2 regions of the Exiguobacterium sp. UBA3491 genome follow, and region 2 is predicted to be linked to the other one. Evidence: riboswitches for the same ligand, from Rfam matches in the RefSeq annotation. Region 2 holds a riboswitch; the other holds the start of a gene.
What was found. A riboswitch is a leader RNA that binds a small molecule or an ion and turns the genes downstream of it on or off. The one in region 2 is predicted to bind lysine.
Positions count from the first base shown of each region.

Region 1 (4,435 bases), on a different contig from region 2:
GCACGAAGTACGAAACATTCTATCAAGCGTTCGGACGCCAGCTGAAGTTCGGTATGTATAATGATTATGGCATGCATAAAGAACAGGTGCAGGATCTGGTCCTCTTCTACTCGGCGAAGGAAAAGAAGTTGATCACACTCGCAGAATACGTCGCAGCGATGCCGGAAGATCAGGCACATATTTACTACGCCGCTGGTGAGAGTACGAATCGTCTGGATAAATTACCACAATCCGAGCTCGTCCGTGATAAAGGGTATGATATCTTGTACTTCACGGAAGAGATCGATGAGTTCGCGATCCAGATGCTCGTGACGTACAACGAGAAGACGTTCAAGTCGGTCACGAGTAGCGATTTAGGGATTGAAGCGGAGGAAGCGGAGACGACGGACGCACAAGCAGAGATGTTCCAAGCCATGCAGGAAGTGCTAAGTGGGCAAGTCAAGGAAGTCAAAGCCTCAACACGTCTAAAATCGCATCCTGTCTGCTTTGCGACGGACGGCGCTGTCTCGATCGAGATGGAGAAAATTCTGAAGGCGATGCCGAATAATGAAGGGGTAGAAGCGGTCAAGATTCTTGAATTGAATCCGTCACACGCAGTGTTCGAGTCTCTTGAAACGGCGTATCAAAACGATCGTTCAAAATTCGAGCGCTATACAAAACTAATGTATCAACAAGCATTGCTTGTCGAAGGACTCCCACTCGAGGATCCAGTAGCGTTCGCGAATGATGTGTGTTTATTGATGGTGTGAAACGAATAGATATAAAAAAGGCATTGGATGCGCGCATCCAATGCCTTTTTTCGTAAAGTGTTTCATCAATCCGTTTGTAAATCCGAAGCGGTTTCGCCTTTTTTCGAGAGAACGTTCAAGACGACGACGAAGAGTACGAATGTGACAAGAGCTCCGATGAAACCGAAGACCGAAGACTCCGTGAAACCGATGACTAAATAACCGACTGCCGCAGTGACGGCACCGACTAGCGCATACGGTAATTGTGTCGTAACGTGATCGATATGATGGGATCCAGCCCCTGTCGAACTGAGGATCGTCGTATCGGAAATCGGTGAACAATGGTCACCGAAGACAGATCCAGCAAGAACAGCAGCAAGCGTCGGTAACAAGAGTGAAGCATCGACAGCCATGACGAGATCCGCACCGATGGGCAACATGATCCCGAATGTGCCCCAACTTGTTCCTGTCGAGAATGCCATCAAGCCGGCAATCAAGAATAATAAGAACGGCAAGTACGAAGCAGAAATCGAGTTGCTGATGAAGCTTGCGAGATAATCGCCTGTTTTCATATCACCGATAACAGCGATGATCGTCCAAGCAAATAACAGAATCACGACTGCTGGCCACATCGAACGCATACCAGCAACGATGCTTGCACGGTAATCGCGGCCCGGAATTTTCCGTCCGATCAGCATCAGGAAAGCAACGATTAAACTGATGACGACACCTGCGACGAGTGACCGTGTGACGTCTGTTGCCTCAAATGCTCCAATTAAAGTAAACGGGCGATTGTCGGCTGCAAGTGCCTGAGCACCTGTTCCGAGCAACGCACTGATCGTAGCAATGACGAGAACGACGATCGGAACGACGAGATCCCGGACTTTTCCGTTCGTATGTTCGTTGACCTCTTTTGCCATCCCCATCGGTGTTCCTTTTGACGCATCAAAAAGTTCACCATTCGCGGCACGGCGTTCATGCTGTTTCATCGGTCCGACAGAGACGCCAGAGTAAGCGATGTAAAGTGTTAAAAGTAACGCGAAAATCGCATAGAAGTTCATTGGAACGATCATCATGAAAGCACTAAACGCTGAGTAATCCGTAATCGAGTGCGTCGTTAAGATACCGGCGATGATGGAGATGATGAATGCGCCCCAACTCGAAAGCGGACTGATGACACAAACAGGCGCAGCTGTTGAGTCAATTAAATAGGCAAGCTTCGCACGTGAGACACCACGGCGATCCGTTAACGGACGACTGACGTTGCCGACAGCGAGACTGTTGAAGTAATCATCGATGAAAATCAAGATACCGAGTCCGAAGGCAACTAAGCGTGCACCACGCGCTGTCTTGACGTGAGTAGAAGCCCATTCACCGAAGGCACGAGCGCCACCTGATGTCTGAATGAGCGTGGAAAGGACGCCGAGCAATAACAAGAAGACAAGCAATAAGACGTTCCACTCGTTCAAGGCACCGTCTGCCCAAAAGAGACTGAAGATGTTCTTGCCGAGATAGGTTACCGTATCGATCGGGTTAAAACGGTGGAGTAACAGGGCACCGACGAGAATGCCGACACCTAACGAAAGAACGACCTTTCGGGTAAAGATGGCTAATAAGATAGCTAGTAAAGCAGGTACAAGGGCAATAATGGAATCTGAATAGTTGACCATGAAAAATATCCTCCTCTTTAATAAATAGCTTAAAGATGAGACCCCGCGGCACAAAAAAAGCAAGGGCACCGGCAACAAAGCCGACACCCTCGCTGGATGCGTCTTTCTTAGCCGAATTGGAGCGCTCCATACAATTGTTATGTATGGCAATCGATCGGGTGTTTCCCGAATCGACCAACGACGATATGCTCGACACATACTGTCATTTCGGCGATGTCACCTTTCCTGTAGTCGTCTTCGTTGTCATCCTCGGACCAAGTACTGATTGAAATCGCGCCTCTACCTCATCGATAGAATAGTCATATTCTGTTCTTATGGACACTTTATCATGTATTTCAGAAGCGATTCAACCATATATTCTGATAATTTAAGATAAAGTTGTTTATTCAGCAAAATGTTGAATGAGCTGTTTCATCAAATAGGCTTGGTTTTCCTCGAATTGTTTTTTTCGATGACCGTTCGCGCCAGATGGGTGGGGGAATCCGGAAAGAAGCTGATGCTGTTCGATTCGTCCATCATGAATCAATCCACGGACTTGCGTCTCGACGACCCGACCGAGTGGAATTAATAACGCTGTTTTTTGTAACTGATTGATCTCAGCGACGAAGTGTTCTTCCGCGTAGTGCCTCAATAAAGGGCTACGATTGATCTTCGGTTGATGACCCGAGTAATTTTTTTCGCGATAAAAGACGGGTTGCTTTAACAGTGACGTCGGATGTAACAATTCCTGGTGTTGATGAAATAAGCTAGCCGTCGTCTCGATTCCGAGCAATGCTGGAAGTTCAAGTGTATCGAGCATCTGGACGAGGTTACGTCGCATCGTTCCGGCAAAGCTTGCTGTATATTTGACGAGGCGTGCCGTCTCTTCTAATGAAACACCATGGTGAAGGGCATCTGTCGCTTCTTCGAAAGCGATTCGCATCTGTTCAAAACCTGGTGTGATCCCGATGATGACGACTTTTGCTTCAGTATTGACGTATTCGCCAATCGGAGAGTAATAGACGGTCAGCTCGTTCTCCTGTTGCAATAAAAAATCGTCCGTCCATAATTCATCACGTCGTAACGTACGATCGTCAGGTAAGCTACGAATGGCTTGTTCAAATATAGTTAATGAATTCATGAAGGACCCTCTCTCTCTGTAATGGCACTATGATAACAAATAATACCATTTGTGACAATTCGACCCTTTCACTATTTGTATATAGGTATATAAAAAAGGACTCGATACGAGTCCTTTTCGAGCATCATGTGCGTTCTTTGACCGAAGCGACTTCATATGTCAGAATCTCGCTGCCGAGCATTGGCGATTCTCCTGCCTCACTACTCGCAGGTCGACTATGTGACGCTTTGAAATCGTCACTTTCCCGCCACGCTTGAAAACTCTTCATATCTTCCCAGTACATGTTGACGTTCATTTCATCGTGTTCTTCGATGTTTTGCGTCAATAAGACCTCAACACGGATGAATCCGTCCATCGTATCAAGTCCACTTGGACGCGTAAAACGAGGAGCGAGAGCTGCAGCCATCCCCTTTTTGACTTTAATCCGGTTCGTAACGACGATCATCATAAAATCCCCTTTCAAAAAACGAGTAACGTACTTCTTCAGTATAGTACGATGAGGGAAAGAATGCCGGAAAGAAGGAACAAAAGAGATGAATGAACAGGAATATGATCAACGATTACGAATTGAGACCATTGAGATGCAAGACCTTTATGGTGTGTTTAGTCACTACAATCGCTATGAACCGACGCCTTATGCGGCACTCGGCGAATTATGCGAAACCTATCCGTTTCAAAAAGAGGATACTGTCATCGATTTCGGGTGTGGGAAAGGGCGTTTAAACTTTTACTTACATGACCGATTCGACTGTTCCGTCATCGGAATCGAGATGAATGGACAATTTTACGAGGACGCACTTCGGAATATGGCGAACTACCAAAGGCGAAGGAAGCGGCGTTCCGGAAGTTTGCGATTCGAACAGACGTATGCCGAGCAGTATACCATTCCGGATGAGGCGAATAAGTTTTATTTCTTT
Region 1 covers NZ_DFQK01000017.1:78,429-82,863, forward strand. Annotated here, with positions in the region: gene htpG (molecular chaperone HtpG) at 1-749, shown strand, start outside; gene B4F99_RS06180 (Na+/H+ antiporter NhaC family protein) at 815-2,398, opposite strand; lysine riboswitch at 2,510-2,688, opposite strand; gene B4F99_RS06185 (hypothetical protein) at 2,781-3,518, opposite strand; gene B4F99_RS06190 (heme oxygenase) at 3,643-3,963, opposite strand; gene B4F99_RS06195 (methyltransferase) at 4,052-4,435, shown strand, end outside.
Region 1: linked by a shared signal. The riboswitch ahead of B4F99_RS06180 (Na+/H+ antiporter NhaC family protein) and the one ahead of B4F99_RS12110 (aspartate kinase) in region 2 are both predicted to bind lysine.

Region 2 (4,435 bases):
AGATTTTCCGTGTTTCATCAATCATCTTCTGCTCTTCTTTCGTATAACCGTTCTCAAGGAACACATCGATATGCGGCAAGATGTTATCGTGAATCGGATGCGGATAATTGACGGGTTCTTCTCCGCGTGCCCCGCGTGCCAGATCCTCGATTCCTTTTTGACCGGAACCGGATACGGCCTGATACGTCGTATAGTTGATCCGTTCGAATCCCAGTGACTGGAGCGGTGCTAAAGCGACGACGGATTGAATCGTCGAACAGTTCGGATTCGCAATTAAGCGGTCTGTCGCTTGAATTGCTTGCGGATTGACTTCTGGCACGACGAGTGGAATCGTCTCCTGCATCCGGAAGGCACTTGAATTATCAACGACGAGTGTTCCGTTTTCAGCTAGTAATGGGGCATATTGCTCACTGATCGTTCCGCCTGCTGCGAACAACGCGACATCGATCCCGTCTTCCGTGATGTTTGGCGTCAGCGCTTGGATCGTAATATCTTCTCCCTTGAACTGCACCGTGTTCCCTGCTGAACGAGCAGAAGCGTAAGCGGACAGGCGGCTGACCGGGAAGTCCAGTTCTGCGAGTACTTGTAACATTTTTTGACCGACGGCGCCGGTTGCTCCGATGACGGCTACATGATACATGCTGTTTTCCTCCTTATAACTCGAACGCGTTTGCAATCGCTGCAACCGTCCGTTCAATGTCTGCTTGTGCAATCGTGTACGAGATGCTGATTTCTGATGTCGTGACTTGATAGAACGGGATATTCTCCGCTCGGAAGATCGCGAACAACTTTGAGGCAACACCTGTTGCATCCCGCATCCCGATTCCGACGACAGATAACTTCGCGTGCTGATCGTGGCGGTCGACCTTGACTGTCGTGAAGCGATCCATGATGTCTTTCAATGCTTCATCGAGGAACTCTTCCTCGTCGAGTGGACAGGAGAACGATAGGAAGATGTCACTGTCAAACGTCGTTTGACTGATCATGTCGATGTTGACGTGGCGGTTCGATAAGAGTTCGAAGATATCGGCTACTGCTGCGTTCGTTTGCGGTACGTGTTTGATTGATACCGTCAAGACGTTCTTCGTCACACTGACACTCGTGACCGCTTTTTGTTCCATTGTTTCCGTCGCTTCCATGATCCATGTTCCCCTTTTCGATTCAAGTGTTTTCCCGACGAAGATGTGTACGCCGTATTTTTTTCCTAGTTCGACACTCCGCATTTCCATGACCTTCGACCCGAGGGCGCTCATCTCCATCATCTCATCATATGAGATGTGCGGAATCGGTTGAGCAGTGGCATGGATTCGTGGATCAGCCGTATAGACACCGTCGACATCCGTGTAGATTTCACACCGTTTATCAAGGACTGCCGCAAGGGCAACAGCCGTTGTATCCGATCCACCCCGTCCGAGCGTCGTCACATCACCGAGTTCGTTGACACCTTGGAATCCGGCGACGATGACAACATCGTACGTTTCGAGTTTTTGTCGTAATAGATCTCCATCGATCTGTTTGATCTTACTTTTCGTATGCACACCCATCGTGCTGATCCCTGCTTGCGCGCCCGTTTGCGATAACGCTTTGACGCCAAGTGAGTTGAGAGCGATGCTGAGTAATGAAATCGTCTGTTCTTCTCCGATGGCAAGCAGACGATCGAGTTCTCGCCGCTCAGGGCGATCCGTGATGGCTTGCGCCTGAGCGATCAAAGAATCTGTCATCTTGCCCATCGCCGAAACGACGACGACGAGTTTTTCACCTTCGGCTGCGCGACTCTTCAAATAATTCGCAATAGACTGAATCTGTTCGACAGTCGCAACCGAGCTTCCACCAAATTTAAGTACAGTTGTCACAATCCTATCTCCTTTGTCCCGATACAGAAAAAAACGACGGGCCGGTAGGAGCGTTCCTACGGCCCGTCGTTATCACGATCGGACAAACGAAGACAAAGTCATTCGTTCTTTTACGTAAGATAGCGCTCCGAAACATCGGTTTCGGCAGTACAACGGATCTTAACCGTTGTACCAGCAAATGAGAAGAAGCATCTTCTCGTTCACTTCGGCGGACTTCCCCTTTCACATCATTCAGCATGCTTGCCTTCAAGAATGATGCTACTCATGTCATCCGCGCCTCTATCTGTCGGTTGTTAGTTACAGTTATAGCAGACATCTTTTGTTAAATCCAGTTATTTGACTAATTTTTTTCAAAATCCGTCAAGTCGCAAGATGCTGCTTCGCGAGTTCGAGTTGCTTCGACACGGCAGCAAACCCTGTACCGCCGTAGCTTGTCCGGCGTGCCACTGCTTGAACCGGATCGAGGAGCGGATAAACGTCTTCTGTGATGTCTGGATGGAACCTTTGATACGTTTCGAGACTCAAGTCCTTCAGGAAACAACCGTTTTGCACACAGTAGAGGACGGCTTTCCCGACGATTTCGTGTGCTTCGCGGAATGGTATGCCTTTCGTCACAAGGTAGTCGGCGAGTTCCGTTGCATTCGAGAAGTCTTGCATTGTCGCCTTCTTGAGCGCTTCGGTCTTAAACGTCGCGGATTCAATCATTCCGGTGAAGATTTGAACGGACTTGAGAACGGTATCTGCTGTATCGAAGACTCCTTCCTTATCCTCTTGCATGTCTTTATTGTAAGCGAGTGGTAATGCCTTCATCGTCGTCAAGAAGCCCATCAGGTTGCCGTAGACGCGCCCCGTTTTTCCACGAATCAACTCAGCGAAATCAGGATTTTTCTTTTGTGGCATCATGCTCGAGCCTGTCGAGAAGGCATCGGATAACTCGATGAAGCTGAATTCTTGCGACGCCCAGATGATGATTTCCTCACAAAAACGCGAGAGATGCATCATGACGGTCGAGGCGATCCCGAGGTATTCGATGACGAAGTCGCGATCGGAGACAGCATCGAGACTGTTCGGATAAACCGACTCAAAACCGAGCAACTCGGCAGAACGGAAACGGTCGATCGGGAACGTGGTCCCCGCGAGCGCCCCCGCTCCGAGTGGTGATTTTCGGATCCGTTTTTGATTATCCGTCAATCGTTCGACATCGCGTTCGAACATCCAGAAATAAGCGAGCAAGTGATGCGCAAGCGAGATTGGTTGTGCCCGTTGCAAATGCGTATACCCCGGCATAACCGTCTCGATATGTTGCTCAGCTTGTTCCGTGATGACCGATTGGAGCTCGCGCAATGCCGTCGTCAACGCTTCGACATGCTGCTCCAGCCATAGATGTAAATCGGTTGCGACTTGATCGTTTCGGCTCCGTGCCGTATGCAGTTTCCCTGCAACTGGACCGATCTGTTCCGTCAACAAACGCTCAAGATTCATATGAATGTCTTCGTCCGCTAATGTGTAGGAATGGTCCTTTAACGTCGCTTCGAGTTGCTTTAATCCTTGCTGGATTTGTGTCCACTCATCTTGAGCGAGAATCCCTTGTTCAAATAACATCTGTGCATGTGCGAGACTGCCTTTCAAATCAACGCTTGCTAATTTTTGATCGAACGTGATTGATGCTCCGAAGGCTTCCGCTTGAGCGGAAGCACTTTCCGTAAAACGTCCACCCCAGAGTTTGGTCATTTCGTTACACCCGCCTGACGATGTACACTCGCATGCGTTGAAACGGCAAGACCGTGTAATTTGATGAAGCCTTTTGCTGCTTCATGATCGAATGCATCTTCTTTCGTGTACGTCGCAAGTTTCTCATCATAAAGCGAGACAGCCGACTGACGACCTGTGACAGTTGCATTTCCTTTGAACAGTTTAACGCGAACTTCTCCTGTGACGTCCTGTTGTGTCGCCGTCAAGAAAGCTTTCAAGCCTTTTGTCAATGGCGCATGGAAGAGACCGTTGTAGATCGTTTCTGCATATTGTTTGCTGAGTAATGGTTTGAAATGCGCGACGTCCTTCGTCAATGTAATCGTCTCGAGTGCAGCGTGAGCTTTGAGTAAAACAGTTGCGCCTGGGCACTCATAGACTTCCCGCGATTTGATACCGACGAGACGGTTCTCGACGTGGTCGATCCGTCCGACCCCATGTGCTCCAGCGATGATATTCAGTTCCGTAATCAGTTTCGCTAATGGATACGTCGTCCCGTTAATGGAAACTGGAACACCTGCTTCAAAGCCGATAATGACTTCTTCTGCCTGATCCGGAGCGTCTTCTGGTGCTACCGTCAACGCGAATGCGTCTTGTGGTGGTTCTGTCCATGGATTTTCTAGGACGCCACATTCATTACTCCGTCCCCAAAGGTTCATGTCGATCGAGTATGGGCTATCGAGGTTGATCGGGATCGGCACATTGTTTTCTTTCGCGTAGGCGATCTCTTCTTCCCGTGACCATTTCCATTCCCGAACCGGTGCGATGACTTCGAGTGACGGATCAAGTGCCGCGACCGAAACTTCGAACCGGACCTGGTCATTCCCTTTTCC
Region 2 covers NZ_DFQK01000031.1:20,772-25,206, reverse strand. Annotated here, with positions in the region: gene B4F99_RS12115 (aspartate-semialdehyde dehydrogenase) at 1-640, opposite strand, end outside; gene B4F99_RS12110 (aspartate kinase) at 654-1,853, opposite strand; lysine riboswitch at 1,966-2,143, opposite strand; gene argH (argininosuccinate lyase) at 2,214-3,584, opposite strand; gene B4F99_RS12100 (argininosuccinate synthase) at 3,581-4,435, opposite strand, start outside.